DNA from 4 places in the Paenibacillus sp. Leaf72 genome. Region 1 is predicted to be linked to each of the others. Evidence: predicted binding sites of a transcription regulator. Region 1 holds the regulator's gene; each other region holds the start of a gene.
The links. The regulator Rex, encoded in region 1, represses fermentation and respiration genes when NADH is low (regulators of the CRP and FNR family bind a similar motif). The targets are predictions, from matches to a motif close to TTGTGAAATATTTCACAA.

Region 1 (7,883 bases):
CAGCTAGGACGCCTTGTCACCTACTAAACTATATTTCTTCAAAAATGCGCCATCGCGGAACGAATAATACGCATAATAATATTTCGTTATCGCTTCATCACGGCTATAAAAAATTTCCCATACCGGCTCGCCGTTCAGCAAACCCGGCTGTGTTCTTTTAATATCCGCATCCGGCTCGCTGCCCAGTAAAGCAGTATCCGCCTGCTCTTGAGTAATATGCTCGGTCGCTTTCACCGTGAGCACAGGACCTTCCGCTGTCGTTAGAAATACATAAACGTCTTGTTCATCAGCCGTATTCCCTTTTACAACCCAGGAAATGCCATCCCACACCTGCTTCGTCATCCCGGTGACTTCCGTCAACTGCGCGGCTTCAATAGCATGCGCTTTAATAGGGGCTTCCTCTGCCCATAAATCCTTATGCACAGTTCGGTAATAAACAATCGTAACGGTCAGCAATGCGATAACAAAAATAACTGAAATAAAGACAGCCCGTTTTACCGTCCAAAACGGCTTTCTCGTTCTCGCCCGCATTATGCCTTCAACAGCCTCTCGAAGCTCGCCTGAGCATCGTGACGAATTTTCTCCTCATCAAGCAGCGTGCATTCGCCATCCCGTACAACTTGGCGGCCGTCCACCCATACATGCTTAACGTCGCGGCCAGAGCCGGCATATACCAAATGGGACACAATATCCGTCTGTGGATAATAATGCGGCTGTTCAATATCGATCGCGATGAAGTCAGCCTTCATGCCAACGCGCAGGCGGCCAATGGAATCCTCCTGCCAAATGGAGCGAGCGCCGTATACCGTTCCCATACGCAAAGCTTCAATGGCTGGCACAACCGTAGGATCGCCAGAAACACCTTTATGCAGCAAAGCCGCAAGATTGATTTCCTTGAATAGATCAAGATTGTTGTTGCTCGCCGCGCTGTCCGTGCCTAATGATACAGTTACACCTGCGCGAAGCAAAGCAGGCACGCGGGCAATGCCGCTTGCCAGCTTGAGGTTGCTGACCGGGTTATGCGATACGGCTACTTTGCGTTCAGCCAGCAGCGCAATTTCCTCGTCATTCAAATGCACCGCATGAGCAACGAGCGCCGGACGCGAGAAGAAGCCTAAATTGTCGAGATGCTGAACGGGACGAACGCCATAATCGCGAACGTTCTGCTCTACTTCGGCAATCGATTCTGACATATGCGTATGCAGTGGCAAATCATAATCATGAGCGGCCTGAACAAATTTCTCAATATAATCTGGCGGGCATGTATAAGGCGCATGCGGCGAAATCATCGTCGTAATCCGGCCATCGGCCTTGCCGTTCCAATCGCGTGCGAAAGCAATCGCTTCCGCCAGCTTAGCTTGCTGTACATCCTCCGGGCAAAGGCCGATGACGCCGCGCGTCAGACAGCCGCGAATGCCGGACTGTTCAACAACTTCGGCCAGCTGGTCCATGCGGTCATACATATCCACGAAAGCTGTCGTACCGGATTTAAGCATTTCCACCACGGCAAGCGCGCTGCCCGCACGGGTATCAAGGTCGATGTATTTGCCTTCCATCGGCCACATTTTTTGCTCCAGCCATACTTGCAGGTTTTGATCATCGGAATAGCCGCGCAGCAAAGTCATAGCCGCATGTCCATGCGTGTTTACTAGACCCGGCATAAAAGCAAGCTTGCTGCCATCCAGCTTTTGCACATCGGCTTGCAGCCCAGTTGGAGCTTCTGCTCCGATATATGTAATGCGATCATCGGTTACAACCATATGCCCTTGCAGCACATGCTCGCCATCCTCCATCGTTACAAAACGTCCATTTTCAATCCAAATTTGGCTCATTTTCGTCATCCCTTTCCCTCTCCAAGTAATAGGCCAGACTTAGCAGCTCTTTCGTAAAGTCAGCATGATGTATGCGAATTTCCTCAGGTACCTTCAATATCGCTGGGGCAAAATTAAGCAAGCCTTCAATGCCGGCGTCAATAAATTGATTAGCGACGTTTTGCGCTTCAAATCCGGGAACGGTTATAATGCCGATCCGGATATTGTTTTCCTCCACCGTTTGTTTCAGCATATCCATCGGCATAACGGTCAAATTATTAATTTGCGAGCCGATTTTAGATGGATGCACATCAAACACCGCGATGATTTTCATATTGTCTTTGGAGTATTTATTATAATTGCAAAGCGCATGGCCTAAATTACCCGCACCGACAAGCGCGACATTTATCGTCTGATCAAGCTTGAGAATTTGGCGAATTTTTTCAATTAAATACGTCACATCATAGCCGATGCCTTTACGGCCAAAATCGCCGAAATACGCCAAGTCCTTACGGATTTGCGCCGGATTCAAATCCAGCTTGACGCCAAGCTCCTGGGACGAAACGGTCTGCACCTCCCGGTTGTTCAGCTCGTTTAGCACTTGCAGGTAAATGGGGAGGCGTCTTACGACGGCCTCCGATATTTTCGTCTGCTTCACCCGTTCTCCTCCTCCCTCTCGGCACCAAGCCATTCTTTCATTCTCGGTACAATTTGCTCTATATGCATATGCTCAATTTTCGGGCCAGGCAAGGAATACAGAAAATGCTTGCCATAATACGTTTCAATCACTCGCGTATCATAAATAATGACAATGCCTTTATCCTTCGCCGTTCGCACGAGCCTGCCGAATCCCTGCTTGAAGCGAATAACCGCTTGCGGAATTGACAGCTTCATAAATGGATTTTGCTTTTGGCGCTGCAGCAATTCCGACTTCGCTTCCAACAGCGGATGATTGGGCGGTTGGAACGGCAATCGGACGATGGCAAGGCAAGTCAAGGCTTCGCCTGGAATATCTACGCCTTCCCAAAAGCTGCTTGTACCAAGCAGTACGGACTCTGGCTGCTGCAAAAAACGCCGCGTCAGCTTCGTACGATTGCCGCTGTCGATGCCTTGGCCCAGCACTTGAATGCTGGTGGCCGCGAGCGCCGCTTTAAGCGGGTCATATACCTGCTTGAGCATTCGGTAAGAGGTGAACAGCACCAGCATTCTGCCATTGGTCTGCTGCACTGCATCTGCCAAAGAAGAGACGAGCATTGAAATAAATGCGGGCTCGCCCGCCGAGCCTTTAAGAACAGGGAAATTGCGCGGAATAATGACGAGCGCCTGCTCCCGGTAATTAAACGGCGATGCCAGCTGTACGGTGCGCAGTCTGCCCGCCTCTTCAAAGCCGCTAAGTCCAAGCTGCTCTTCGGCGAACTGGAATGACTTTTGCACCGAAAGGGTGGCTGACGTTAAAATAATGCTGTCCTTCACATCAAATAAATACTGCTGAAGCTGGCTGCTCACATCAATCGGCACCGCATAAAGATGCAGCGAGCGATGCTTGTAGGTCATGTTGGCTTCCAGCCAGAATACGTCAGTCGTCTGATCGACTTTCATAAAGCTGCGCAGATCATCCTTAACTCTCGTCAAATCGCGCAAAACGCCATTCAGATCCGTTACAAGCGCCTGTACGGCCAGCTCATCGATGCGGTCTTTAATTTCCTCAGACATTTTCTCAGCTGTCTTCAGCACGCGAATGAGCTCCGTATGAATATTGGTCTCTTCGGCGAGCACTTCGGACCAGCCTTCAGGCAGACTGTCGCCTCGCAGGCGATAAACGGATTGATTGTTTTCACCCGTCGCGTCAGGAGAAGCTTGCACGAAGCTGTACAGCATTTCAAAGAGCCTCTCCCAATGCTCCTTCACTTCCGTGAAGGTCGGGATAATGGTGTCAATCGTCTCAAGCCAGCCTTGAACCCGCTCATCGCTTTCCTGCTGAAGATGAATGCGCAACGATGGCAGCAAGCCGGAACGACTATCCTTGAACATCCGCGTAATCGCATTCGTTATCGAATAATAGCCCAGCTGCATGCCCAAATGCTTGCTTGCTACTTCCTCCACATGATGTGCTTCATCGACAATCAAATGGCTGTAAGTCGGCAGCAGCCGATGATCCGCTTGAATGTCTGTAAACAGCATGGAGTGATTCGTAATGCACACATCGGCAATATTAGCTTCATGCTTCGCACGATGGTAATAGCAGCGTTTGAACCAAGGACAAGCCCGGTTCAGACAGGAATCTGCATCACTGGCAACGGTCGACCAGAAATCAGTCCCCTTGTTGCTGAAATTCAGCTCTTCCTGATCGCCTGTTTCCGTCTCGCCCAGCCAAACGACCATTTGTGAGGCAGTAATTGCATCATCAACGGGGGACATCATATCCCTCGTATTTATTTTACTTTCAAATTTGCGCAGGCACAAATAATTCCCTCTGCCCTTGAAAATAGAAGCTCGGAACTCTATCGGCAAAATCTGTTTTAGCAGCGGCACATCGCGATGCCTTAGCTGCTCTTGCAAATTAATGGTATGCGTGCTGACGACTATCTTCTCATCTTGACGGATACCATAATAGAGCGCTGGAATCAGATAGCCGAGAGACTTTCCTGTACCTGTTCCCGCTTCAATGAGCAAATGGCGTTTGCTATCCAGCGAATCAAACACTTCATGGAACATCGTCGTCTGCGCTTCGCGTTCTTCATAATTCGGGAATTGCTCAATAAAACGCTGCTTGATTTCATCCAAATATTGCTCGAATGACATATCCTGCAAAGGCGAGGCTCCCTCTTCGCTTCGCGCGGGCTTTTCCTCTGTCCATTCTCTGGCTTTCAACGCAAACTGGTTGAAAAAATCATAATCCGGAACACCCATAACGATGTTCTGTTCCACCTGCTTAAGCGTCAGCGTAATAAACCAGCTTAAATCGCTGCCATTGTCTACAAGCGAAGATAACCGCTGCAAAGTCAGCAGCGGCAAGCTCCGTAGCTTTTGAACTGATTTGGCAAATATAACGGCGGTCGCCATCGCATCGCTATCAGCGCGATGATGATGATCATGCGTAATGCCGAACTGCTCAGACACAGCACCAAGCTGGTAAGACGTAATCGATGGAAAAAGAATGCGCAGCAGCTCAATCGTATCGAGCCTGCGCCCTGCAAACGTGTGGTAGCCGCTGCGATCAAGCGCTTGGTTCAGAAAACCAGCGTCAAAATTGACATTATGCGCGACAAGCACCGCATCATCAAGCAGCGGAATCATATCCATCAGCACATCAGACAGCTCAGGAGCATCCGCCACCATTGCCTCGTCAATGCCCGTTAGCTGCGTAATAAACGGTGGTATCGCAATCGTTGGCTTTACAAACGAATTATACGTATGAATAACTTCAAGATCATCATCAAGGAGGACCAGCCCCACCTGCAAAATATCATCGGAGGCGCTGTGTCCGGTCGTTTCCAAATCAAGCACTGCATATTTCATAAAATAAATCCGATCCTCTCACAAGCAGCATAGCTCCGTGCTGCCGAACAATAATGACAACTGCTGCGGACGTTCCCGGCAGCTCTGCAAATTATTCAGCGGATCCTTAAAGCTTGGGTCCAGCTCATAGGCTTTAAGGAAAAATTGCTCTGCCTGCTCCAAGTTTAAATGAACCGCTTGAATGCACCCAAGGGCATTATAGCTTAAAGCGAGCCATTTCGGATAGTCCGTAAGTCCAATTAGCAGTTGAAAATGACGCTGCGCCTCACTCCAATTTTGCAGGTGCATATTCGTCATAGCCAAAAACAGCCTTGCTAAATTGCATTCCGGCAGGTGGTTTACAGCAAGCTGGAACTGCTTTGCAGCATGGGAAAACATAAATAATTGATAATAGCCTTGTCCTTTGGATATGAGCTCCGCTTGCTCCACAGTCATGCCAGAAATAGGCTGCTGTGAGACGTTTGGCTTTTCTGCTTGCTGCGGCGGCAATGGCTGCACAGCCGCTGGCGCTTGTCCTACATACTCCGCTGCTGCTGTAAGCAGTGAAGCATTTGAAGGCTCGGCCTCTTCCTCTGTGAAAACGGCAAATTTTTCTTCAAAATCAATCCATTGCTCAATTAAAGAATCGCTGATTTGCTTCAAAGCGTAAAGCTGCTCGTCATAATATTGCTTCTGTTCCTCCGCCGCCAGAGGGTAGGAATCAATAATGTTGTCGAGCATTTCGTTCATCGTCGCAAACATATGCTGGAACATCATGCATCCCGCCTTCACCAAAGAATTGAGGAGTGATAACCTCATTCTTTGTTAAGCGGGTGCTTTTCATACTTGGAACCAGCCTTTACATAACGGAGGAACTGACTTGCGCCTGCTTACAAAATCGTCGCATGAATTTCTTCCGTCATTTGCGACACCGGACGGTTCGCCTCATCCAAAATAACGACGCGCGGCTTGTAATTTCTAGCCTCTTCCTCCGTCATCGATGCATAAGAAATAATAATGACCGTATCTCCTGGCTGTACGAGTCGGGCAGCTGCGCCATTGAGGCAAATAACGCCAGAGCCTCGCTCCCCTTTTATAACGTATGTTTCAAGGCGGGCACCATTATTATTGTTTACGATTTGCACCTTTTCATTGGCCCAAAGATCCGCCGCATCCATTAAATCCTCATCAATGGTAATGCTGCCGACGTAATTGAGGTTTGCCTCCGTTACCGTCGCGCGGTGCAGCTTTGATTTCATCATCGTTCTAAACATTGCCATTCACCTCCAAAGGTTCAAACAGCTCATTATCAATTAAACGGGTCGCCCCGAATTTTACGGCTAAAGCCAAAATGTAATGCTTGCGGGTACTTTGAAAAGGAACGTCAGCAACAGGTGTGGCAAGTGCAGGGTATTCCAGTACTTCGACATAATCGATATTGGCAAGCGGTGCTTCGCTAATCGCAGCACGCACTTTGTTCACAAGCTCTGCTGGCGTTAGCGAGGCGTCCTTCATCCATTCCCGCGCCTTTGCAAGCGATGAAGAAAGGGCAACAGCTTGCGACCGCTGCTCCGCATTCAAATATACGTTGCGCGAGCTAAGCGCAAGGCCATCCGGCTCCCGCACAATCGGGCATGGCACGATCGTAACAGGGAAATTCAAGTCATCGGTCATTTGCTGAATGACTGCGACTTGCTGGGCATCCTTCATGCCAAAGTAGGCCCGGTCTGGCTGCACCAGATGAAACAGCTTGCTGACGACCGTTCCAACGCCGTCAAAATGACCAGGGCGCGATGCGCCGCATAAGCGGTCTGTTACATCGCTGACGAGCACCTTCGTCAGCACCTTGCGCGGATACATTTCGCTGACCGATGGCATAAATACGATATCAATGCCGTTTTCAGCAGCGATGGATAAATCGCGCTGCTCATTGCGCGGATACGTTTCAAAATCCTCGTTCGGCCCAAATTGCAGCGGGTTGACGAAAATCGACAGCACGCTAATATCATTTTCTGCTGCTGCCTGCCGCATTAAACTGGCATGTCCTTCATGCAAATAACCCATCGTTGGCACAAAACCGATGCTTGGCTTGCTGCCGCCGCTCCACATCTTCTTTTGCTGCTCTTTTAGCTCATCTATGGTTCGGCACAAAATCACGCTGCTCATTCCCCTCTCCAGCCTGCTGGCTTTCACCCGCACCTTTGACACCATTAGTCTGCTCGCGGGTCGCTGAACCGCCATAGAGGCTGTCTACAGCGTCCTCAGACCTTTTGCCGAACACATGCTCCTCCGCTGGAAACTCACCGGATTTGACTTCACTTACAAAAGCTCCGATGGCATCGCGAATCGTCGAGCCTATGTCTGCGTACACTTTAACCATTTTTTTCTTAATGACCGGTGATGAATATTGCAAAATATCGTGATACACAAGCACCTGTCCATCGCATCCGCGGCCAGCCCCAATCCCAATCGTTGGAATCGACAGTTCGCGGCTAATACGGTCCGCAATCGTCTCCGTTACAAGCTCCAGTACGATGGCGTAAGCGCCTGCCTGTTCAAGTGCCTTGGCATCCT
Region 2 (7,883 bases), on a different contig from region 1:
CACGCCTGGGCCGACGATATACGGTTTCTTGCGCAAATACTTCATGCACAGCTGCTCCAGCGTCCGCATCAGCGGCGGAACGACGGATGAAATAATGACGCCTTCCATCTGCTCCAAACGCATGCCGGCAAAATGAAACAAATGATGAAAGTTGATGCCATATTCATCAACTGTAGCGGAACGATTCGTGCTGAGCCTCCAGTGATGGAGCAGTTCCTTGCCTTGATAAATGCCCAGCACTATATTCGTATTGCCGACGTCAATGACGAGAATCAAGACATTGCCCCTCCCTTCTTCGCATTAAGGTCGAGACTAATATCAAGCGATTGAAAGGAGTAGGTAAGGCCTCCTACCGAAATGACATCTACACCGCAAGCGGCTATGCCGTGAATCGTATCAAGCCGCACATTGCCCGAAGCTTCTACAATAACATGTGGCGAGCGCTGCTTGATTTGCTTGACAGCTGCCTTCATCATGTCTTGCGGCATATTGTCGAGCATAATAATATCGGCGCCGCATGCAATCGCCTCATCGACCTGCTCCAAAGATTCCGTCTCCACTTCGATCTTCATCGTATGGGGAATGCCTGCTCGCGCTGCTTCCACCGCTTCCCGAATACCGCCTGCGCCCTTAATATGATTATCCTTGATCATAACGGCATCATACAAGCCAAACCGGTGATTCGAGCCGCCACCTACGCGAACGGCATATTTTTCAAGCAAGCGATGGCCTGGCGTCGTTTTGCGCGTGTCGACCAGCCTAACCGGCAAGCCCTGCAAAGCCGCTACAAATTCGCTTGTCTTCGTCGCAACGCCGGACATCCGCTGCATTAAATTAAGCGCAAGGCGCTCCCCTGTCAGCAGACTATGGATGCTGCCCTCTACTTCCGCGAGCACGGTGCCTTTTTCCACATACTGCCCATCCTCAACCTTCGCCGTGAAGACCAGCGAGCGATCAACGGTTTCAAACACAAGGCGAGCAATCGGAATGCCGGCAATCCGTCCATTTTCCTTTACATGAATAACAGCCTTCGCCTGCGCCCCGCGCGGAATCGTCATAGCGGTCGTTACATCGCCGCTTCCGATATCTTCCGCAAGCCAGCTGCGTATTTGTGCGCGCAGTGCTTCATTATAGCCGTCCAGCGTCGTCTCAAACATTGGTTAACCGCTCCTCTGTCCTCCCGTATACACGGTGCATTACAGTATGCTTGCGCCAAGCCTGATCATTGCGCTCCGGGAAGTCCTCACGGTAATGCGCGCCGCGGCTCTCCTCCCGCTGCAAAGCGGATTCCGCCGTCAGCAGGGCACATGTCAACATATTGGCAAATTCAAATTCTTCCCGCTTGGTCAGCATCGCTTGAAAAATCGGAAGCTGGCGCCGCAGCTCCTCCAGCCCCTTCTCCAGACCCTTGGCATCACGCTGCAAGCCTGCGTACCTGACCATAATCTTTTGCAGCTTCAATCTCCGCTCCACAACGGCCTGGATCGGCACGCTGCTGCGCGGTACGCTGCTCTCTATTATAGGCTGAATCTCTGCATGCTCTGCAAGTTTATCAATCGCCTCGACGATCCGCTTGCCGAAAACGACCGCTTCTGAAAGCGAATTGCTCGCCAAGCGATTCGCTCCGTGAACGCCTGTCGAGGAAACCTCGCCGCAAGCGAACAGCCTTTTAATATTGGTTTCTCCATCGAGATCGGTTTTAACGCCGCCCATCATATAATGTGCAGCAGGGGCAACCGGAATCCAATCCGTCGTCAGATCCAAACCATAGCGCAGGCAGAATTCATAAATATTCGGAAAACGATACTTCACCATATCCGGCGACTCATGCGTCACATCCAAATAAACGAAGGTTGATTTCGTTGCCTCCATCTCGCTAATAATGGCGCGGGCCACCACGTCACGCGGCGCCAGCTCCAGCTGAGGATGGTAACGCTCCATAAAACGCTCGCCCCGCGTATTGCGAAGCACGGCTCCCTCGCCGCGCACCGCTTCTGAAATCAGAAACCGCGGCGCCCCTGGGTAGCATAGGGAGGTCGGATGGAATTGAACAAACTCTACATCCTGTATATAAGCTCCTGCCCGGTAAGCCATTGCGATCCCATCGCCTGTGGCTACTTCAGGATTCGTCGTGTAACGATAGAGCTGGCCGGCTCCGCCAGAGCATAAAATGGTCGCCTTGCCGCGCACAAGCAGACGCGAGCCGTCGGGCTTTTGCACAACAGCGCCAACGCATTCCCCATCATTAGTCACCAAATCGATGACAAAATGGTCGTCCCAAACTTCAATACCCGGCTTAGACAACGCTTTCTCCGATAAGGCTCGTACAATTTCGTAGCCCGTCGCATCCCCATTCGCATGCAAAATACGGCGCTGGCTGTGAGCGCCTTCCTTCGTCAGCGCAAACTCGCCATTTTCCAAATCGAACTGCGTGCCCATTTCAATGAGCTGATTCACACCCTCCGGCCCCTCGTGCACAAGCACATTGACCGCATCCTCCGAGCACAAGCCCGCTCCCGCAATCAACGTGTCCTCGCTGTGATAAGCGGGTGAATCATCCTCCGATATGACCGCGGCAATGCCGCCCTGCGCATAACGGGTATTGCTGTCCAGCAGCGACTTCTTCGTAATCATCAGCACGGAATGCCGATCACTTGCCCGAAGTGCGGTAAAAAGACCGGCAATGCCGGCCCCAATCACAATAACATCCTTCTCGATTACCGGCAGTTCGTCTAAATTGATGTCTACAAGGTATCTGGGAATCATTTTTCGCGCCTCCAGGCATAGGAGTAGCGCATGCTGCTCCTATTTCACGAGTAACATGCGCTCCAAGGACAAGCGTGCTTGATCCGCCACATGCGGCGGTACATAGATTTGCGGCTGCATCGTTTCGAGGCATTTTACCAGCTTTTTGAGGTTATTAACCTTCATGTTCGGGCAGACCAAATATTTAGATGCAAAAAGGAATGTTTTGTCCGGGCTGTCCAGCCGCAGCTGATAGCCAGTGCCATCCTCCGTGCCGACGATGAACTCCTTGCAATCCGATTCCTTGCAGTATTTAATAATCGCTGTCGTACTGCCGACAAAATCACCCAGCTCCACCACTTCAGGGCGGCACTCAGGATGCACAACAAACTGCGCATTCGGGTGTTTCGCCTTCATTTCCTCTACATCCTTGACCGTCAACATGTCGTGCGTGTTGCAGTAACCTTCCCAGATAATCATATTCTTATCGGTTTTCTGCTGCACGTAATGCCCCAGGTTTTTGTCCGGTACCCAAATGACGTCTTGGCCTTCCACGGAGTTTACAACGTTAACCGCATTTGCCGATGTACAACAAATGTCAGTCTCTGCCTTAATTTCGGCAGATGAGTTAATATACGTAACGACGGTCGCATTCGGATGCTGGGCTTTCAGCTTGCGAAGACCATCGACATTGACCATATCCGCCATCGGGCAGCCTGCACGCTCGTCCGGAATAATAACCGTTTTGTTCGGTGCCAAAATTTTTGCGCTCTCGCCCATAAAATGCACGCCGCAAAATACGATAACATCCGCGTCCGTCTGCGCCGCTTTTTGTGCTAGCAAAAAAGAATCTCCACGGAAATCTGCAACCTCTTGAATTTCATCACGCTGATAATAATGAGCAAGAATGATGGCGTTGCGCTCTTTCTTCAATTGCATTAGCCGTTCCCGCAGTTCGCGGTTCTGCTCCGCCTTGCGTTCAAGTGCCAGTGCTTCCACAGTTAATCCTCTCCTCTTATGAGGGAAGGGCAAGCTGATTGCCCATTCCAGATATGGCTACTTCCGACTTTGTGAATTGATGCACAAACCTAAAAAGTCGTTCGCCTTTCATTTGACCTTTACGGTAAATTCATTTGATAAGGTTTAATTTACTCCAGGCAGATCATGCTGTCAATGCGTTTATGACAAAAGTGTGAATTCCCATTAAAAATAGCGCCTGCCGCAGCTGAACTTTCCATCATTGGCGACTATTGTGTATAAATGCAGCATTTACGCACATAGTTATCAACAAGTTATCCACAATCGTGGATTTTCTGTGACTAACCTTGCGCAAATAATCAGAATACAAAAAACTTCCCTTGGATTGATCACGACATACGTGATATCCATGGGAAGTTTGGAGCTCTTTGATTCTATTAGCGTTTTGCCGGATCGTATGGTTCGCCAAGCGAGCCTGGAGCAGAAGAACGTCCTACTGCACCTACGAGTACAACCAACGTCAATACGTATGGCAGCATATAGAAAAACTCGGTCGGAATTTGCTGCGACCAATCGAACAGTTGGGCAAAGTTGCGAATCGCTTGCGCGAAGCCGAAGAAAATAGCAGCTCCCGCAACGCCAAGCGGATTCCATTTTCCGAAAATTACAGCCGCGATAGCGATAAAGCCTTGGCCCGAAATGGTATTATGGGCAAAGTTGCTCGTCGTTGTTAACGTAATGGTCGCACCGCCAAGACCTGCAAGTGCGCCGCTAAGCAGCACGCCGATATAACGGTATTTTGTTACGCTGATCCCCACTGTGTCGGCCGAGCTCGGGTATTCTCCGACTGCGCGAAGGCGCAAGCCGAAGTGCGTTTTGTACAGTACAATATAGCTGATAATGACAAGCAAAATAACAACATATGTCGTCGGATAAGCTTTAAAGAACGCCTCTCCAAAAAACGGAATATCTGATAAATAAGGGATTTCCCATTTGTTGAATACATGAGTCAGCGTTGTTGTCTGTCCCGAACCTTCATACAAGCTCTTCGTCAAATAAATCGCGATGCCCGCTGCCAAAATATTAATAACGACACCGACTATCGTCTGATCCGCCTTAAATGTAATGGTAGATACCGCATGTAGAAGGGCAAATATCACCCCATATATAGCTGCCCCCACTAAGCCTATCCACGGAGCAGATTCCTCATAACCAGCTTGTATCGCATAGTCGGTAATGACTGCTGCCGCGAACGCGCCTGACACCATCAGGCCTTCGAGACCGATATTAATAACGCCAGATCGCTCAGAAAAGAGACCACCGAGACCGGTAAAAATAAGCGCCGTAGAAAATACAAGCGTAACGTTAATAAGCTGACCCAATATTTCCAGTGCATTCATATTAGATCGCCTCCTTACGCTTGTCTGCACGTCGTCCAAGGAATGGTTTTATGAAAAACTTTACTATGCCATGCGAAGCAATAAAGAAGATGATCGAACCAATAACGATTCGAACGAGCTCTGGCGGTACGCCCGCTCCAAAGCTCATACCCGCAGAGCCATAGCTGAGACCACCGAACAGTATAGCACCGAACAATACGCCAATTGGCGTATTGCCGCCAAGCAAAGCAACCGCGATACCATCAAAGCCATAGCCCCAAGGCGCTGCTAGAATCGTCTGATAGCCAAATACGCCCAGCGTCTCAAACACGCCTGCCAGCCCCGCAAACAAGCCGCTAATAAACATCGACTTTACAATGGTGCGATTGACATTGATCCCTGCATACAGCGCTGCGTCAGGGCTTTGACCCACTGCTCTGAGCTCATAGCCCTGCTTCGTTCTCCACAGAATAATATAAAATACACCAATACCGAGCAAGGCAATGACCGTGCCCCAATGCATACGGGCATGATCCATCGCATCGGACAACCAGCCAATCGATACCAGTGCAGATTCTTGGATTGGATCTGATTTTTGCTGCCCTTTTGCCACAAAAAATGCGCGAATAATGTAATTGGACAAATAAAGCGCGACCCAGTTCAACATAATCGAAGAAATAACCTCGTTAACGCCGCGAACAGCCTTCAAATAGCCGGTCAAGGCCGCCCATAAGCCTCCGCACAGCGCTCCGACAATAATAGCAAGCGGAGCATGCAGAAACCACGGTAGGTCAAGCGTAATCCCGATGACGGTTGCACCAGTCATACCCATCATGAACTGGCCTTCTACCCCGATATTGAACAGGCCCGTACGGAAAGCGAAAGCAACCGCTGTACCTGTGAATATCAGCGGGGTAATCGCACGAATAGCCTCGCCCATATCATAAGGACTGCCAAATAGCTTTTTGATCAGCGATTGGTAAGCCAGTATAGGATCGAATCCGCCTGCCAGCATGGCTATCGCCCCGCATAACAGACCCAAAATGATAGCCACCAAGGGGACGAGGAAAGATGTTTTATTGAATGTTTTTCCAGCAATTCCTTTGACTTTATCCATGGTTGCTATCTCCCACCTTTGCTCGGCTGATTCGCCGCCGAATTGCCTGCCATCATTAGACCCAGCTGTTGATCATCACGCTGATCAGCATCGGCATAGCCCATTATTTTACCTTCATACATAACCGCAATGCGGTCAGACAACGCGTACAGCTCATCCAGCTCGAACGATACAAGCAAAATCGCTTTACCTGCATCCCGCGCTTCAATCAGCCGCTTATGCACATATTCAATCGCACCTATATCCAAGCCACGAGTCGGCTGCACAGCTATGAGCAATGATGGGTTTTTCCAGAGCTCACGGGCTATAATAGCCTTCTGCTGGTTGCCGCCCGACAAGGAGCGGGCCTTCGCCCCAATACCTGACGAACGTACATCAAACTCCGTTACTAATTGATTCGCAAGCAAGTCTATTGCTTTATAATCGATAAAGCCGTTTTTGCCGAACTGCGGATCAAAATACGTATCCAGCACCATGTTTTCGCTGAGCGTGAAATCTAGTACCATACCATGCTTGTGACGATCCTCTGGAATGTGGCTTACGCCTGCAACGGACAACTGGCGCGGCGTTTTATTGATCATTTCCTTACCCTGAAGCTTTACAGATCCGCCTGATGCTTTACGCATTCCTGTAATGGCCTGTACGAGTTCACTTTGTCCATTTCCATCAACACCAGCAATACCCAAAATTTCGCCCGCACGGATATCAAAGGCTACTCCGTTCAGAACAAGTTTTTTCTCTTCGCCCTTCATCGTAAGATTGTCGACGGAAACGATAAGCTCTCCAGGCTCTTTCTTAGTCTTTCTAGCCTGGAAATTAACATCGCGGCCTACCATAAGTTCAGCAAGCTGCTGCTCATTCGTTTCTTTGGTCGTGACGGTACGCACAACCTTGCCACGACGAATAACCGTAACGGAATCTGCAAGTGCCATAACCTCTTTGAGCTTATGCGTAATCAAAATAATGGACTTGCCTTCGGCAGCCAAATTGCGCAAAATGCCAATCAGCTCTTCGATTTCCTGTACGGTCAGCACCGCTGTCGGTTCATCGAAGATCAAAATTTCGGCCCCGCGGTACAAAGTTTTCAAAATTTCCACACGCTGCTGCATGCCCACCGTAATATCTTTAATCCGCACCTGCGGATCTACTTTCAATGCATAACGCTCCGAGATGGAACGGACTTTGTCATTTGCTTGCTTATAATTGACGAATGTGCCAAACTTGCGCGGCTCATTGCCAAGCACAATATTTTCAGCCACCGTAAATGGCTGTACGAGCTTAAAGTGCTGATGCACCATGCCAATTCCGAGTTCAATCGCCTTACCTGCACCTTCAATAACTGTTTTATTGCCGTTAACCCAAATTTCTCCTTCATCCGGCTGATAAAGCCCGAACAAAATGTTCATCAATGTGGACTTGCCTGCACCATTCTCGCCCAGCAATGCATGGATTTCGCCTTTCTTGAGCTCAAAATCAATCGAATCATTGGCTACAAGACCGGGAAAGCGTTTCGTAATCCCCTTAAGTGTGACAGCCGCTGCACTTTGTTTCATCCAGTTATCCTCCCCGGTTTGTTAGCTCCCAATCTCAAAAAAGGACAAGACCAGCTCATAGCAGGTCTTGTCGGCTGTACATAATAAACAAACGACATCTAAATAGATTGA
Region 3 (7,883 bases), on a different contig from region 1:
TGCGGCAAATGTCGATCCCTTTATTAATTGTCGTCAGACGCGGATTCGGCTCCACGCCAGACAGTTCATGAACGGTTGCGCCAATGCTATTTAATTGGGAAATCACTTCGTCATAAAGCCCCGAACGCTTGATGCTTCCGCCGCCGTATACGAGCAGAACTTTCGTCCCGTATGGCTTGACCAGCTCTCCAAGCTGCTGTACCTTCCCTGCTCCGAATATGAGCTTGGTTGGGTTGTACAATTCAAAATCTTTCATAGTAAGTGAAACCTCCCGTTAAGTAAAATAAGTGAACGGTTGTATTATAACACTTTCACTGAGTTTTCTAAAGTTATAGACGTTTCGTACTTAACTCGCCTGTATTCAGCGCAGGCCGCTTCACATTAGGAGCCATACAAACGCAAGAGCAGGATGCCTGCGAACGCGGTCGAAATCCCGATCGTCTCCAGTTTGGAGAACCGCTCCTTCACAACGAACCGCGTATAAAGCAGCACGATTAGCACATTAAGCGCCGTTACGGCCGACACCAGCCCCGCCTTCCCTACATCAAAGGCCGTCACAATAAACATCATGCCCACTGCATTGGTAATGCCGACTGCCATCCCGACGGAAAACGTGCGGCGGAAGCTCCAGCTGCGTTTGTCTGCTGTGCCTGCTCGGTTGGCTGCCTGAGCTGCCACGCTCACGATTGGCTGAGTGCTTGGACTCGCAGTCCCGTTTCTTGCGCCACTCGTGATACCAGCATTAACCGCACTAACCGTATTAAGAGAATTGAGAGTATTAACAGCGTTAAGAGTAATTGCTGCGGCACCTGCTGCTATCTCCTGCGCTGCTTGGCCTGCTGCCGCAGCAGCAGCACGTACGGAGCGCAGGTCGCGCAGCCACCAAAGCCCAAAGCAGATCGAGCCGCTGCTGAACATGCAGACAAGCGTCGGAAACAACGGCGCATCCATCATCGTCGACCATTTTCCCGACAAATCGTTTCCGGCAAACAGCAGCATCGCCAGTAGCCCCCATTGCGCTCCTTGCAAATTGCCACGGGTAATATCATTGGAATAACGCACCAGCAATATACCCGCAATAATGATAATAAAGGAGCTGAGCTGCGCCATATTGAGCGTCTCGCCCCATACCGCGAAGGCGACAACGACGACAATTGCCGAAGGAAGCGCGGTCAAAATCGCAACAATAGAGGCTTTGCCCACGGCAAAGCCCTTGAACATGCTCGCATTTGCGCCGAAAGAGAGCAGTCCCATCTGCACGCCAATAAGCGATGAAACGGTGAAAGATGTTCCAGTCGCCAGCGTACAAACAAGTGTAATCAGCGCCCCTGAGAAAAATACACCACACAGCAGCGCATTGCGATTAAGCGCCTGCTGGCTCGTCCAATGATACAAAATCCCCCGCAGCCCAAAGCTCGTCGCCGCCAGCAAGGATAATACAAGCCACATGAATTCCATTCCTCCATCTGTGTCTGCCCACATATACTTTCCCTATCATGACAGCTGAAAGTTAGATTGTAAATGTACGAAAATAAGCGGTTTATCTATATTCAACCTTAGGACTTCTGACCTGTACAGTGTGGACAATCCTCCCTGTTCACTTGTGGATAAGTATTGGAGGTGGCGGAAAATACTCCATTTGAACTCTGTTGATAATGTGCATAACTCTGTGGATATGTTGAAAAGCAAAGCTCTATCCGCCATAGGATGGCAGGTCAAAATGTGCATATTTTCACGCTTTTGCTTCCATGTGACATAGACAAACATGGATTGAACATAGCCGTCACATCATGGGCTGGATGCCGCATATAATAGCGTAACGAGGTTACGGTGGAGGAGATGCAAACGGATGGCAAACAAAGCGCGCAAGGTCGCTATTGTAGGAGTCGGTCAGGTCGGTTCAAGCTGCGCGTATGCCTTAATTAACCAGTCGATTTGCGATGAGCTGCTGCTCATTGACCGCACGTTCGACCGGGCCTATGCACAGGCGCTCGATTTGTCGCACAGCATGGACTTTGTCCATGGCCGCACAAAGGTTGCTGCTGGAACGCTGGAGCAGTGCGGGGATGTGGACGTTATCCTTCTCTGCGCTGGGGCGTATCCCGTCGGCAGCGATGATCGGCTTGATGTGCTGCATACGGTGCGCGAGATTTATGAAACGATGATTCCGCGCATTATGAACAGCGGATTCAGCGGAATTTTTGTAGCGGCCGCCAATCCTGTGGATATTGTGACGTATGTCGTGTGGGAGCTGTCCGGCATGCCGCGTTGCCAAGTGATTGGCACCGGAACGTCCATCGACTCCTCGCGGCTCAAGACGCTGCTCTGCGAGCATTTTCCAGTGGATGCCCGCAGCGTGCAGGGCTATGTGCTTGGGGAGCATGGCGAGTCGCAGTTTCCCGCCTGGTCGCATGTGACGGTTGGCGGCAAGCCGCTGCTGCATATTTTGGCCCAGCATCCCGAGCGCTTCGGGCATGTGAAGCTCGGAGCGCTCGCGGAGCAGACCCGCAATGCCGGCTGGGAAATCTATACGCGCAAAGGCTCGACCAGCTTTGGCATCGGCAATGCGCTGGCGCATATTACCCGCTCTATTCTAAACGATGAGCATCGCATTATTGCCGTGTCTGCGATATTAAACGGCGAATATGGCCAGCAGCAAGTATGCGCTGGCGTCCCCGCGATCATCGCCCGCTGCGGGGTTAAGGAAATCGTCGAGCTCAAGCTGACTACGCGGGAGCAGCGGCTGATGGAGCGCTCATGCTCGATTATACGCCAGGCGATTGAGAGCCTGTGCCTCGTAACCGAGAAAGAATAGCTGCAAGCTTGGCCGACTAAAAACGGATTGATTTTTCTGATCGTATCCGATATGATAGCTGTTAATTAACATCAAGGAACGGGAGAGTAACCTACATGGGTGCCATTTCAAGCGAGCCGGGACAGTGGAAGCCGGCAATGGACGATTAGGTGAAGCGCACCCGGGAGATGGCGGCCTGAAACGAGCAATCATGCTAGGGACGTCCGGTTCAGCACCGTTACAACGGCGAGATGCCCCTCTTTGTTTCTGTGCGGAGGCGGCAACAAGAGTGGTACCGCGGGGATAACAGGCCTCGTCTCTTATTTTTAGAGACGGGGCCTTTTTGGCGTGCTGCTCTACTCTGGCCGGAACATTTATTTTAGAGAGGAAGATGATGATGCTGTTAATGGACAAAATCGCGCTGGCATTGGCCAAAGCGCTGGATCTGCCCGAAGCGGATATTCGGCCCTTGCTGGAATATCCGCCCGATGAGGAGCTTGGCGATGTTGCTTTCCCCTGCTTTACTTTGGCCCGCACGATGAAACAAAGCCCCGTTAACATTGCTGCTTTGCTTGAGCCCCTGCTGGCAGATGCGAGCTGGAGCGTTCGGGCTGCCGGCCCCTATTTGAATTTCAAATGGAATCGGGAACTGGCAGCCGCGCAGCTTATTGCAGATTGGCAGAACGGAACCCTCCTGCATGCAGCTATAGGGAATGGAGAGCGTGTCATAATCGACATGTCTTCGCCCAATATTGCGAAGCCGTTCGGTATTGGGCATTTGCGCTCGACGATGATCGGCAATGCGCTGTACCATATTTTGCGCAAGGTTGGCTATGAGACGGTCAGCGTCAATCACTTGGGCGATTGGGGCACGCAGTTCGGCAAGATGATTACCGCCTATCTAAAATGGGGCGACGAGCAGCAGCTTGCAGCCGATCCCATTAAGGGCTATTTGGAGCTGTATGTGCGTTTTCACGAAGAGGCAGAGCAGCACCCCGAGCTGGAGGATGAGGCGCGCAGCTGGTTCGCCAAGCTGGAAGCTGGCGATGCTGAAGCGATTCGCTGCTGGAGCCAGTTTATTGCCGACAGCCTGAAGGAGTTCAATAAGCTGTATGCCCGGCTCGGCGTCAGCTTTGACCATTTTCTTGGCGAAAGCTTCTATAACGATAAAATGGACGCCGTCGTCCAGCAGCTTCAGGAGCAGCAGCTGCTGGAGGAAAGTGAAGGCGCACAGGTCGTCCGGCTGGATGAGCATGAGCTGCCGCCTTGCCTCATTCGCAAATCCGATGGCACATCCATCTATGCGACACGTGATTTGGCGACTGCCATTTATCGCCATGAAGAGATGAAGGGCAGCGAGCTGCTGTATGTTGTCGGCTCGGAACAATCGCTGCATTTCCGCCAGCTGTTTCTCGTGCTTGAGAAAATGGGCTTTGCGTGGGCAGCCGCCTGCAAGCATATCCCGTTCGGGCTTATGAAGCTGGACGGGCAAAAAATGTCCACCCGCCGCGGCAAGGTCGTATTTCTAGAAGAAGTGCTGGATGAAGCGGTACAGCGGGCTTTGCAGAAAATAGAGGAAAAGAATCCAGCACTTGCAGGCAAAGCCGAGGTAGCCGAAGCGGTTGGCATTGGCGCCGTCGTGTTCGGGGATCTCAAAAATACGAGAATGCTCGCGGTCGATTTTGTGCTGGAGGATGTACTGAATTTTGAAGGGGAGACGGGCCCGTACGTGCAATATGCTTACGCCAGAACGCAGCGGATATTGGCAAAAGCGGCCGGCAGCGACGTCGCAGCAGCACCTCAGCCTGCAGATTATGAGTATGTGACGGGCGATTATGCTTGGCTGCTAATGAAGATGCTTTTGCGCTACACAGCAGCCCTTGGAGACGCCGCCAAACGGCATGAGCCATCGATTCTCGCCAGATATTTGATTCAGCTCGCCCAGGCGTTCAATCGTTTTTATCATCATGACAAGGTGCTCGCTGGGGACGCTGGGGAGCGGATCGTTAAGCTTAAGCTGGTGCAGGTGGCTGCCGATGTGCTTAAGGAAGGCTTAGAGCTGCTCGGCTTGAAGACGCCGAAGGAAATTTAGACGCAAAGCGCAAAAAACAGGCATCCACCAGCCAGAGGCGGGGATGCCTGTTTTTGTAAGCTTGTTCAAACAAGTATTAGCTATTCGTCGGTTCCGGAATAAGATCCTTCTCGATGATCTGCTGATTGAAATGAGCAATGTTCTTCTCAAAGCAATTACAGTAGTAGTCTTTCCGGCACAATGGACACGGCACGTTCAGCATACGCGTAACGCCTGTTAATCTCCATACTGGCTTCTGGCTGTAGAACAAACGCGCCTTAGAACCTTCACTAAGTGTCATGATGAACTGATATAACCCTGAGGCAAGATCTTTGTCGGCTAAAATAACGTTCTTAATCTGCAGTTTCGAATTCAAGATTTTCACCCTTACTGTTCGTATTCAAGATTGTGTAATAATACCCTTTATAGCGCCTTAAGTCAATATTTCCGCCATTAGGTCCATCGTTTTGCTTTGAAAATCTTCATACGAAAGTAAGGAATTCCCGCTTCGGTGAATCCATTTTTATAACGAGGCATGCATGATTTATGCTCTTACACTTTTTTTCTCAAAGCAAAGATGAATATCAGATAGGCTATGATGAGAGCAAGATTGAACAGCGGAAGGATCGTTTTCCAAAGCTCATTCGGAGCCATTGCAAACATTAGCATTCCACCTATAAATAACAAATAGATGTTTTGCACTCTTCTTTGAGGCTCCCATCCTGCTCTTATGATACTAACAATGACCCATAATGTAATCAGCAAATAAGCGATTAGAGCAATTAAATTAAGCATGACCCTACCACCTCGTTCAGGGTTACAATAACGACGTACGTTTAATCACTTGCCTGCCAACTTCAATATTTACACTAGCGACTAAATTTTATCATACAGGATTTTTTATTTTTATGGATAAAAAAAGTAAAATTCACAATTGAAAGTGCTATAATAGCGTTTCATAACGAACCTGCTAGGCACATATGTAAACCAGATCGGGACTGAGGACTGAGATTCCGCTATTCTGACTTTTGAGCCGAGTTCAGGACGTAAGCGGACAGGAGAGCCGTTATCACTCCCATTATCCCAATAAAATGGCCATTTACATCGCAATAGCGGCTCCTGAGTCCGAAACCTGTGCCATAATCCGTAATTCTGTTAAAATAGCTGCGGCTGTGTCCGCCAAGTTTAACGGAAATACGTGTGACGCTAATTTCGATCTAATTCTGGCTCATTTTCGTTCATATAAAAGCACTAAAATAACTTCATAATTAAGCTGGAGGTTTTTTCATGAAATTTATAACAAAATCTTTAATGGATTTAAGTATACAGGAGACTAGACCAGTGCAAGTTCATTCTAAGCTTCCTTGTTTTTTTCAAAGCCTATGAATTTTGTATCCATTCTCTATTCCATTGCTTCTTTTTCCTTAGTCGGATTTGTTGTTTGGATTTTATTTAAGAAATCAAAAAAGTAATTTAAATTAACCATAAAGAGGATGTCCTTAAGTAGCTAAGTAGCTGCTAGCTATTACGGACATCCTTATTTTTTCATAAATATAATGATGCAGCTTTTATTTCAACGTAATCACAAACGTAATAAAATCGTTCTGCTCCTGGGAATAAGTTGCGGCGACGATTTTTTTGCCAGAAGGGCTCCAGCCGAGATCATCGGATAAATATTGGACATCCAGCTTGATCGGCACCGTATCTCCACTGATGGCATCTGCTACAAATACGCCGTTGTCGCCGTCCGTTCCTTCCGATGTCAGGCTGTAGGCCAGCTTCTTGCCATCCGGCGACCAGCTTGTGCCAAATACTTGCGTCGCGCTGCCCAGCTCAATCGGCTCATTGCCCTTGGCATCCGTAATCATCAGCGTCCGCGTCGTATTCGATGTCCGCTTCACCAAAGCGAGCTGCTTGCGCTCGGGCGAGGGGATCACCCAGACGACGTCCGTCGCCAGCTTCTCCGCCTGCTTGCTGCCATCAGGAAGAAAATACAGCACTTCATTCACCACATAATAAATGCCGCCCTCGCCAGGCACCGCCGTAAATATCCGACGATCGCTGCTCAAAATCGTCTCCAATGTGCCATCAACGCTCGCCTTGATTACTTTGCCCTCAATCGTCATAAACAGCACATGCGTATCATCCATCCACATGCCTGTCATCGTATCGATCACATCACTGCCCAGTTCCACCGACTCTCGCGTTTCCAAATTCATCATGTATCCGTGGGCACTTTCTTCGTTATTCAGCTTATAAAATAAATATTTCCCATCCGGAGACGGCTTGGCAAATCCCTGATGCGCCGGCTGCTCATGCAAGGCCTCCTCCTGCTTCGTTGCCAGATCGTGCACATACAAATTGTTGGGAAACATCATTTCCCCTTCCACCGCTATTTTCTGCTCATTTTCATTGCGCTTGACGATGACCAGCTGCTCCTCGGTAATAAAACTAATTCCCCGCGTTCTGTCTATTTGGGCAATTTGGCTGACAGCGACCTTCGTATCGGTCGATTGGCCCGGCTCAACGACGGTAATCGTTTTATCCGGCTTTTGAATTGTTTCGCGTGCAGGTGCCGTTCCGTCTGCGCAGCCCGCCAGCAAAAAAGCCACACAGCAGGCAGCCGCGCCTGTATTTATCCATTTAAAATGGGTTTGTTTCATCTCGTGTTTCCCCTCTCCCTTATTGCTATGCGCTTATTGTAATCCGTGGATGTTTCCGCCTCATCTCCAGCTTGTTGCGGACCTGTAAACCTTTACACCATTAACCGCTATATAGCGGAAAATAGACCTTGAACGTCGTTCCATCCTCGCCCGACCTTACCAGTACAAGCTCACCCTTTTGCGCCTCGGCAAGCTGCTTAACGAGCGACAGGCCAAGTCCCGTTCCTCCCGATATGCGGGAGCGGTCGCGGTTGACCGTATAGAAAGGCTCAAAAATTTTGTCATGCGCTTCCGCTGGAATGCCAATGCCCGTATCCCGCACGACAACATTGACCCGATTTCCGTCCACATGCAG
Region 4 (7,883 bases), on a different contig from region 1:
TATTTCTAAAAATATAGAAATATAAACTAAAAAAATTATGCCAGCAAATAAGGAGCGTATTTCTGTATAACGTCCATATCCGGGCTGTAGTAAATAAACGTGCCTTCCTTGCGCATTTTTAACAGGCCGCATTCTGATAGCTGCTTCAAATGATGGGAAAGCGTAGAGCTTGCAACCATTTCTAATTGCTGTCCAAGCGTGCTGCAGCACTGATCAGGCTGCTTGGCAAGCAGTTGGGCGATTTTGAAGCGGGTCGGTTCTCCGAGCGCTTTATAAACTTTAACGGCTGCTTGAATGGCTTCCTGCTCCTCCATGCGTAGTCCCTCCTCCATTGCTATTTCTATATCTGTAGAAATAAGGCTAACATACTGGCCCCTGATTAGTAAAGCTTTAATTTCAGGATATGCTGAGATGAGATTTTCTTTGTTATATCCCCCGTGGGGGGATATAATGAGGGGATTAAGCTTAAAGGATCAGGGGGCTGGGATGCCATGCTGGAAGCTCAACAGGCCGGAATGACAACACGGCGGCAAAAAATAAAAATCATATTAGCGCTTGCTGTGCCGACAATGATTGAGAACTTTTTGCTCACGATAGTTGGATTTATCGATACATTATTTGTTTCTAGAATCGGTCTGAATGAAGTAGCTGCCGTTGGGGTGGGCAACACGGTTATAGCGGTCTATATTGCGCTATTTACAGCTTTAGGAATTGGCACCTCTTCACTAATAGCCAGAGCAGTAGGCGCCGGGGATTTCACTAAGGCTACGGCCATAGCCAGGCAGTCGACATGGATATCGGCGTTTACAGGCTTAGCATTAGGCATTGTAAGCTTATTTTTTGCGGAGTCCATTTTGCGTTTAATGGGGGCAGCTCCAGATGTTCTGGCACAGGGGGTTATTTATTTTCAAATTGTTGCGGTGCCTTCCTTGTTTATATCGCTTATGGCGATCTTCGGAAGCATTTTGCGTTCTGCGGGCAATACAAGAGCGCCGATGATTGTTGGCATATGGGTCAATCTCATTCATATCGTGTTGGATTATGTACTCATATTCGGCATTGGCGGCTGGGAAGGCTGGGGAATTGCCGGAGCAGGCTGGGCGACGTCCATAGTCCGCGTCATTGGAACTGTGGTGTTGTACAAATACATACAGCAATCTAAGCTTTCTTTTTCCCTATTGAAAAAACAATCTGTGCAGAGCTACACATACCCGCTATTAAATTTATCATTACCGGCTGCGGCAGAACGGTTGATTATGCGTGTCGGACAAATGTTTTATTTGGGCCTCGTCATTCGAATAAGTACCGAAGTATACGCTGCGCATTTAATAGCAGGCAATGTGATTGCCCTGTCTTATCTGCCTGGTTATGGCTTGGCAGTAGCAGCTACAACGCTGGTTGGCCAGCAACTGGGGGCGGGGCGAACGCGGGATAGCTATGAATATGGGCTGCTGACGGCGTGGATAGCCGTAGTGTTCATGACCATAATCGGCATCGTTTTCTGGCTTGGATCAGGAATAGCGGCAAGCTGGTTTACAGGTGAGAACGTCATCGTTGAAATGGTCCGCACTGCGCTCGGCATTGATGCATTTGCCCAGCCGTTTCTGGCGATGAGTCTAGTCCTTGCAGGCGCTCTTCAAGGGGCAGGCGACACGAAGAGTCCAATGTATAGTACAATCATTGGTATATGGGGAATACGAGTGCTGGGCATTTATGTGCTGTGCTTGCATTTTCAGATGGGCATCGCAGGCGTCTGGCTGGTCAGCGCGATTGATCAACTAATGCGCTCCATTTATTTGATGCAGCGCTTCAAGTCTCGGATGAATGCGAAACAGACGATCGTTCAAGTCGAGTAGAGGGGGATGTGCATTGGAGCAGGATCATACACACACGCATACACATACGCATGAGCATAAGCATCGCAAACAAATTATTAATCGATTGGCCCGTATTGAGGGGCATGTTCGATCCGTGAAGGAAATGACGGCTGACGGGCGTGACTGCTCTGACATTTTGCTGCAGATTGCAGCGGTGCGCAAGGCGCTCGATAATGCGGCCAAGCTGCTGCTGAAGGATCATCTGGAAAGCTGTGTGGTGGATGCCATTCACCATGGGGAGAAAAAAACGCTGGAGGATTTGAATAAGGCGCTGGAGCATTTTATACGCTAGATAAAGCTTGCTGCAAAAGGTAAAAACAAGCCGTGTTTCTCTGCTGCAGAGAAACACGGCTTGTTCTATGTTTTTTTATTCTAAACAGCTATTCAGTCTTCCTGCGGGTGAGCGCCAGCATAAGGAAGGAAATGAGAACGATGGCAATCGTCCATGCCCAAGCCATCGTCATGTTGCCACCGTCTACAGCGACGTAGATCGCGGTTGGCACCGTCTGGGTAACACCCGGAATATTGCCAGCAATCATGAGTGTTGCCCCGAACTCGCCGAGCGCTCTGGCGAAGCCGAGTATATAAGCGCTGATGAGAGAAGGCCATACAAGCGGCAGCGTAATGTAGCGAAAAATCTGCGATTCATTGCCGCCCATAGAGCGGCCCGCATCCTCTAAATTACGATCTACTCCTGAGAAGCCAACCTTCATCGTCTGGTAGACGAGGGGGAAGGCAACGACTATGGAGGCGATAACCGCCGCCCACCAGGTGAAAATGACTGGAGCATGAAACACCCACTCGATCAGCTTGCCCATCCAGCCTCTGCGGCCGAGCAGCACAAGCAGCAGAAAACCAACGACCGTCGGCGGCAGTACAAGCGGCAGCATAAATAGTGTTTCAAGCAGCAGCTTGCCTTTGAACTTTGCTTTCGACATCCATCTTGCAATAAGGACTCCAAGCAAAAGGGTTACGACACTCGATAGTAAGGCAACCTGTAGAGAAAGCCGGATCGGCGTCCAAAATGCGGGCCAATCTATGCCTGCCCCAATCATTTCGCCGCGGAGAACCCGTATTTAGTAAATACGTTCATGGCATCTTCGGATTGCAGGTAAGCGTATAAAGCTTCCGCTTCACTTTGATGCTTCGTTTCTTTCACAATACCGATTGGATATACAATTGGCGTATAAGTTTCTGGATCAACAGCAGCAGCGATTGTCACTTTATCGGAAGTCAGTGCATCTGTACGATAGACGAAACCGGCGTCTACATTTCCTGTTTCTACATATTGCAGCACTTGGCGCACGTCTTTCGCTTGGACAAGCTTGGATTGCAGGCTGTCCCACAGCTTAGCGTTCGTCAAAGCTTCCATTGCATAGTTGCCAGCAGGCACGCTCTCTGGAATACCGATTGCGATTTTGCCAAGGGTATCTTGGCTGAGGTCGGCAATAGCGGCTACTTCCACTTTGCTGTCAGCTCCCGTTACAATAACGAGTTCGTTAGCCAGAAGTTTTATTTGCTGGTCTTCCGCAATAAAGCCTCCTTCAACGAGTGCTTTCAGGTTTTTGGAAGAAGCAGAGAGGAACAGGTCAGCCGGGGCGCCTTGTTCTATTTGCTGCTGCAATGCGCCGGATGCGCCGAAGTTGAAGTTTAAGGAAATAGATGGATTCGCAGCTTCATAAGCTTGCTTGAGTTCTTGAAGGGCATCGGTCAAGCTGGCAGCAGCAGAGATCGTTAAATCTACTTTCTCGGCAGGTGCAGGAGCCTCGCTCGCCTGCGGAGATGCCGATTCTACAACAGCAGCGCTGGGACTGCTTGCGCTTGTGTCTAAGGCAGCCGTTCCAGTATTGTTCGCCCCGCACGCCGCGCATACAAGCAGCACAGCCAACATGAAAAATAGTGCAGCAGGTTTCTTGAAAGGTGTAAGCATAAACTCTCCTCCAAATATAGTTTATTATATCTATTTATAACTAAACATCATTATAGACTGGTGTCAATTCGACTGTAAAGTGAGATGGGAGGTTTGAAATAGATTATGCTACAATTAAAGGTATGAAAATAATAACCGAATTCAGCCTGCGACCTGGGCTGAACGAGGCTAAGGAGATCCCATATGTCCGCTGACATCTCATATACAACTGAAGAAATTGCCAAGCTTCTAAAGATTTCCAAACTAACCGTATACGATTTGATTAAAAAAGGAGATCTGCCCTCCTATCGGGTAGGCAAGCAGATGCGAATTGACGCTTCCGATCTGGAAGCGTACAAGCTGCGGGCAAAAGGCCTCCAAGCCAGTGCGCCTGCCGGCAAGACAATGGCTTCCCAGCAGCAAGGGTCTCCATACGCGAACGCGCTGGATTTATCGGACCGAAACGCTGCCTTGTCAACAACTGGCGGGGGACGCCCGATCGTCATTACCGGACAAGATATGAGCCTGGATATTTTGGCCAAGCATATGGAGCGGGAGGGACCTGGCTTGCGCCCGCTGCGCTCCTATGTCGGCAGCATGGACAGCCTGATATCGATGTATAGAGGAGAATCAGACATCGTTAGCACGCATTTGCTGGATGGCGATACAGGGGAATATAACGTTCCCTATATTCGTAAACTATTGATTGGGGCACCTTATATCGTTGTTCATATGCTGACGAGGAGCGCAGGCTTGTTCGTGCAGCAGGGCAATCCGCTTAAGCTGGCAAGCTGGGCCGATTTGGCGAAGCCAGGACTTCGCCTCATTAATCGGGAGCGTGGGGCCGGTGCGCGCGTGCTGCTGGATGAGCAGCTTCGATTGCACGGTATTCCGGCAGCTTCAATACTAGGCTATGACCAGGAGCAGACGAACCATCTTGCAGTAGCGGCGCAGGTTGCGTCAGGCGAGGCTGATGTGGGTATTGGAACGGAGAGGGCTGCAGCGATCGTCTCCCGCCTTACCTATATACCACTCGTTCAGGAGCAATACGACCTGGTTATGCTGAAGAAGCCGGACAATCAACTATTCATTAATGCGGTCATTCGCATTTTACGGTCGCAAAGCTTCAAGCAGGAGCTGGGAGCCATCGAAGGGTATGACTTGACCCGTACAGGGGAAATCGTTGCAGAAAGCTGAGAACATCATAAGCAGGAAGAAGGAACAGCGGATGGACCATTTTAAAACAGGAAAAGAACGGTTTGTACAGTTTATTTTAAATAATAAATTCGTCATATTTTTGCTCGTGCTGCTCCTGGTTAGTCTGAATATTTTTGTCATGAGCAAAATCTCCTACGTGTTCACGCCGCTCGCTGTATTGTTCAAGACGGTGCTGCTGCCGATTATTTTGGCGGGTGTAGCTTATTATTTGCTGAATCCGATTGTAGATTATTTGGAGACGAAGAAGGCTCCGCGTATTTATTCCATCTTTGTGATTTTTGCGGTTATTTTAGGGCTGCTTACGATTTTGCTGACGGTGGTCATTCCGCTTGTAACTACACAGATCGTCAGTCTGGTCGATAATTTGCCGGGCTATGGGGATCAGCTGCGAACGAAGTTTGATGAGCTGATGCACAGCGGAGACCTGCGGGATATTGAGCGGTGGCTCAATGTTAACCCTTCGGATTTGAGCGGCAATATTACGAAGCGGGCGACGGAGCTGCTGAATGGGGTATGGCAAAGTTTAGGTTCATTCGTGGGGGCGCTTAAAGATGTCGTGCTTGCCGTCATTACGCTGCCATTTATTCTTTTCTACCTATTAAAAGATGGCAAAAGGCTGCCGGATTATATTGCGGCTATACTGCCAATGAACATGAGAGCGCACACGAAGCGCATTATGGGCGAAATGAACGGCCAAATCAGCAGCTACATAAGAGGTCAGATTATTGTAAGCTTCTGCATTGGGGTGCTGCTATATATTGGTTATTTGATCATTGGGCTTGAATATTCGCTGGTGCTGGCGCTGATTGCCGCATGTACAGCCATCATTCCGTATCTGGGCCCAGCTATCGCGATTACGCCAGCGCTCATTGTTGCGATGGTAACCTCACCCGTCATGCTGCTGAAAATGCTAGTGATCTGGACGATTGTCCAGCTTATCGAAGGGAAGTTTATTTCCCCGCAAATTATGGGAAAAAGCATGCATATTCATCCCATTACGATTATTTTCGTCATTTTGACCGCTGGAAATTTGTTTGGATTGGCGGGAATTATTTTAGCCGTTCCAGGTTATGCGGTGCTGAAAGTTATTGCGACGAATTTCTTCCACTGGCTGCAAGCCCGTTCGCCGCTTTACGCAGCGGAGGAAGTGAATGCGGATAATGATTTTAAGCTATAATATAAGCATTATAAAACGAAGGGCTGCTTGCAAAAGCAGTCTTTTTATTAAAATATAAGGAAGTATAATCTGGCTGCATAACATTTTCCTCTATTTCAACGCGTAACGGCAGTGCCTTCAAAGGGCTGCAATGCCGTTTACGCTTGAACTTTTCAAAAGTAACTAAAAGTTGTAATTGCAGTTTTTGTCGCAAAGGAATAAAATGAACATGAGTGTGGTCAAGTCCCTCTAATGATGCATCCTTATTGTGAAACATTTCACAATTTCAGGTTTTTTTCAGAGGCGGCTTGCAGTTGTAACGGCGTTTAACTAATCATGCAACAATCAACGCAAGGGAGGCATTTTTCGTATGTCGGAAACATTAACAGAGCAAGAAGTACAGACGGGATCTGTACGTAGTGAACTGGACGTTCTGGAGCAATTGCTTAAACCGGAAATCCAAAGCTCGCTGAATCAGCTGGTAGAAAGCTTGCCTAAGCTTGCTGAAATGGTTACTTTGATGACCAAAGCTTATGATGTGGCAACAACTGTAGCGAATGACCAAGTGCTTATGGGCGACATGAAGCATGGTATCGAAGAATTCGTTAAGCCAATTACGGACAAAGCAAAAGGCATTGCATCGGCTGCTGTAGAAGCTAATGATCGTGCACATGCAGAGCCTACGACAATCGGTCTGTTCGGCATTCTCAAAATGCTGAAAGATCCTCAGGTCCAACAAACATTGCGTTTCGCGCAATCGTTCTTGGATGTATTGGCAGAGCGCAACAAACAGCGTTAAGATCGGATCAGAATGAGAACGGAGGATCAGTATGTCTAAGCATATTTTGATTTTGGGTGGCGGTTATGGCGGTTTGCTGAGCGCATTGACAACTCGCAAATATATGTCCCCCGAGGAAGCAAGCATTACCGTTGTTAACCGTATTCCATCGCACCAAATCGTAACGGAATTGCATCGTCTGGCCGTTGGCGGCGTTCATGAGAACAACGTTGCTTTGCCGCTGACGAAGCTGTTTAAAGATAAATCCATCAATTTGGTTATCGACACAGTCGACAAAATTGATCCGGACCAGAAGCAAGTTCACCTTTCCAGTGGTGCAAAAACTTCCTACGATACGCTTGTTATCGCTCTTGGTGGCGAAACAGCATTTTTCGGCATCCCAGGCCTTGAAGAGAACAGCCTGACGCTGAAATCGGTTGAGGAAGCAAACCGCGTGAGCGCGCACATTCAAGAGCGCCTTGCTGCGTATGCAAAATCCAAAGACAAAGCTGACGCAACGATCGTTGTTGGCGGCGGCGGCCTGACTGGTATTGAGCTGATCGGTGAAATTGCCGACATGCTGCCAAAATGGTGTGAGCAGTACGGCGTTAACATCAGCGAAGTATCGGTATACAATGTTGAAGCAGGCCCGTCGATTCTGGCTGGTTTCCCTGTGGAGCTTGTTGACCGTGCGAAAGCAAGCCTTGAAAAACGCGGCGTTCAACTGCTGATGGGTATTGCGGTTACAGAAGTAAAAGGCAACCAAGTTATTTTGAAAGACGGTCAAACGCTTGTGGCTAACACATTCGTATGGACTGGCGGCGTTACAGGCAACCCTGTCGTAGCAAACTGCGGTATTGAAGTAAACCGTGGCCGCGCTACAGTCAATGAGTTCCTGCAATCGACTTCGCACCCTGAAGTTTACCTGGCTGGCGACAACGCAGT

Region 2: the regulator Rex is predicted to act here: its motif matches at 3,814-3,831, upstream of nadA (quinolinate synthase NadA).
Region 3: the regulator Rex is predicted to act here: its motif matches at 1,721-1,738, upstream of ASF12_RS10745 (L-lactate dehydrogenase).
Region 4: the regulator Rex is predicted to act here: its motif matches at 6,427-6,444, upstream of ASF12_RS14955 (DUF1641 domain-containing protein).

The regions. Positions count from the first base shown of each region.
Region 1 covers NZ_LMLV01000001.1:306,794-314,676, forward strand. Annotated here, with positions in the region: gene ASF12_RS01275 (hypothetical protein) at 4-531, opposite strand; gene ASF12_RS01280 (amidohydrolase) at 531-1,832, opposite strand; gene ASF12_RS01285 (redox-sensing transcriptional repressor Rex) at 1,813-2,469, opposite strand; gene dinG (ATP-dependent DNA helicase DinG) at 2,466-5,330, opposite strand; gene ASF12_RS01295 (hypothetical protein) at 5,349-6,086, opposite strand; gene panD (aspartate 1-decarboxylase) at 6,200-6,583, opposite strand; gene panC (pantoate--beta-alanine ligase) at 6,576-7,466, opposite strand; gene panB (3-methyl-2-oxobutanoate hydroxymethyltransferase) at 7,441-7,883, opposite strand, start outside.
Region 2 covers NZ_LMLV01000006.1:18,151-26,033, forward strand. Annotated here, with positions in the region: gene ASF12_RS12390 (type III pantothenate kinase) at 1-276, opposite strand, end outside; gene nadC (carboxylating nicotinate-nucleotide diphosphorylase) at 273-1,157, opposite strand; gene nadB (L-aspartate oxidase) at 1,150-2,766, opposite strand; gene nadA (quinolinate synthase NadA) at 2,806-3,744, opposite strand; gene ASF12_RS12410 (ABC transporter permease) at 4,161-5,123, opposite strand; gene ASF12_RS12415 (ABC transporter permease) at 5,125-6,219, opposite strand; gene ASF12_RS12420 (ABC transporter ATP-binding protein) at 6,225-7,772, opposite strand.
Region 3 covers NZ_LMLV01000003.1:144,791-152,673, reverse strand. Annotated here, with positions in the region: gene ASF12_RS10755 (iron-containing alcohol dehydrogenase) at 1-256, opposite strand, end outside; gene ASF12_RS35545 (EamA family transporter) at 382-1,449, opposite strand; gene ASF12_RS10745 (L-lactate dehydrogenase) at 1,850-2,815, shown strand; T-box leader at 2,881-3,118, shown strand; gene argS (arginine--tRNA ligase) at 3,195-4,886, shown strand; gene ASF12_RS10735 (hypothetical protein) at 4,963-5,241, opposite strand; gene ASF12_RS10730 (hypothetical protein) at 5,418-5,660, opposite strand; gene ASF12_RS10725 (PD40 domain-containing protein) at 6,434-7,528, opposite strand; gene ASF12_RS10720 (sensor histidine kinase) at 7,629-7,883, opposite strand, start outside.
Region 4 covers NZ_LMLV01000012.1:33,476-41,358, forward strand. Annotated here, with positions in the region: gene ASF12_RS14920 (ArsR/SmtB family transcription factor) at 36-314, opposite strand; gene ASF12_RS14925 (MATE family efflux transporter) at 492-1,856, shown strand; gene ASF12_RS14930 (metal-sensing transcriptional repressor) at 1,870-2,169, shown strand; gene modB (molybdate ABC transporter permease subunit) at 2,258-2,932, opposite strand; gene modA (molybdate ABC transporter substrate-binding protein) at 2,929-3,807, opposite strand; gene ASF12_RS14945 (helix-turn-helix transcriptional regulator) at 3,991-4,983, shown strand; gene ASF12_RS14950 (AI-2E family transporter) at 5,015-6,181, shown strand; gene ASF12_RS14955 (DUF1641 domain-containing protein) at 6,531-6,959, shown strand; gene ASF12_RS14960 (NAD(P)/FAD-dependent oxidoreductase) at 6,991-7,883, shown strand, end outside.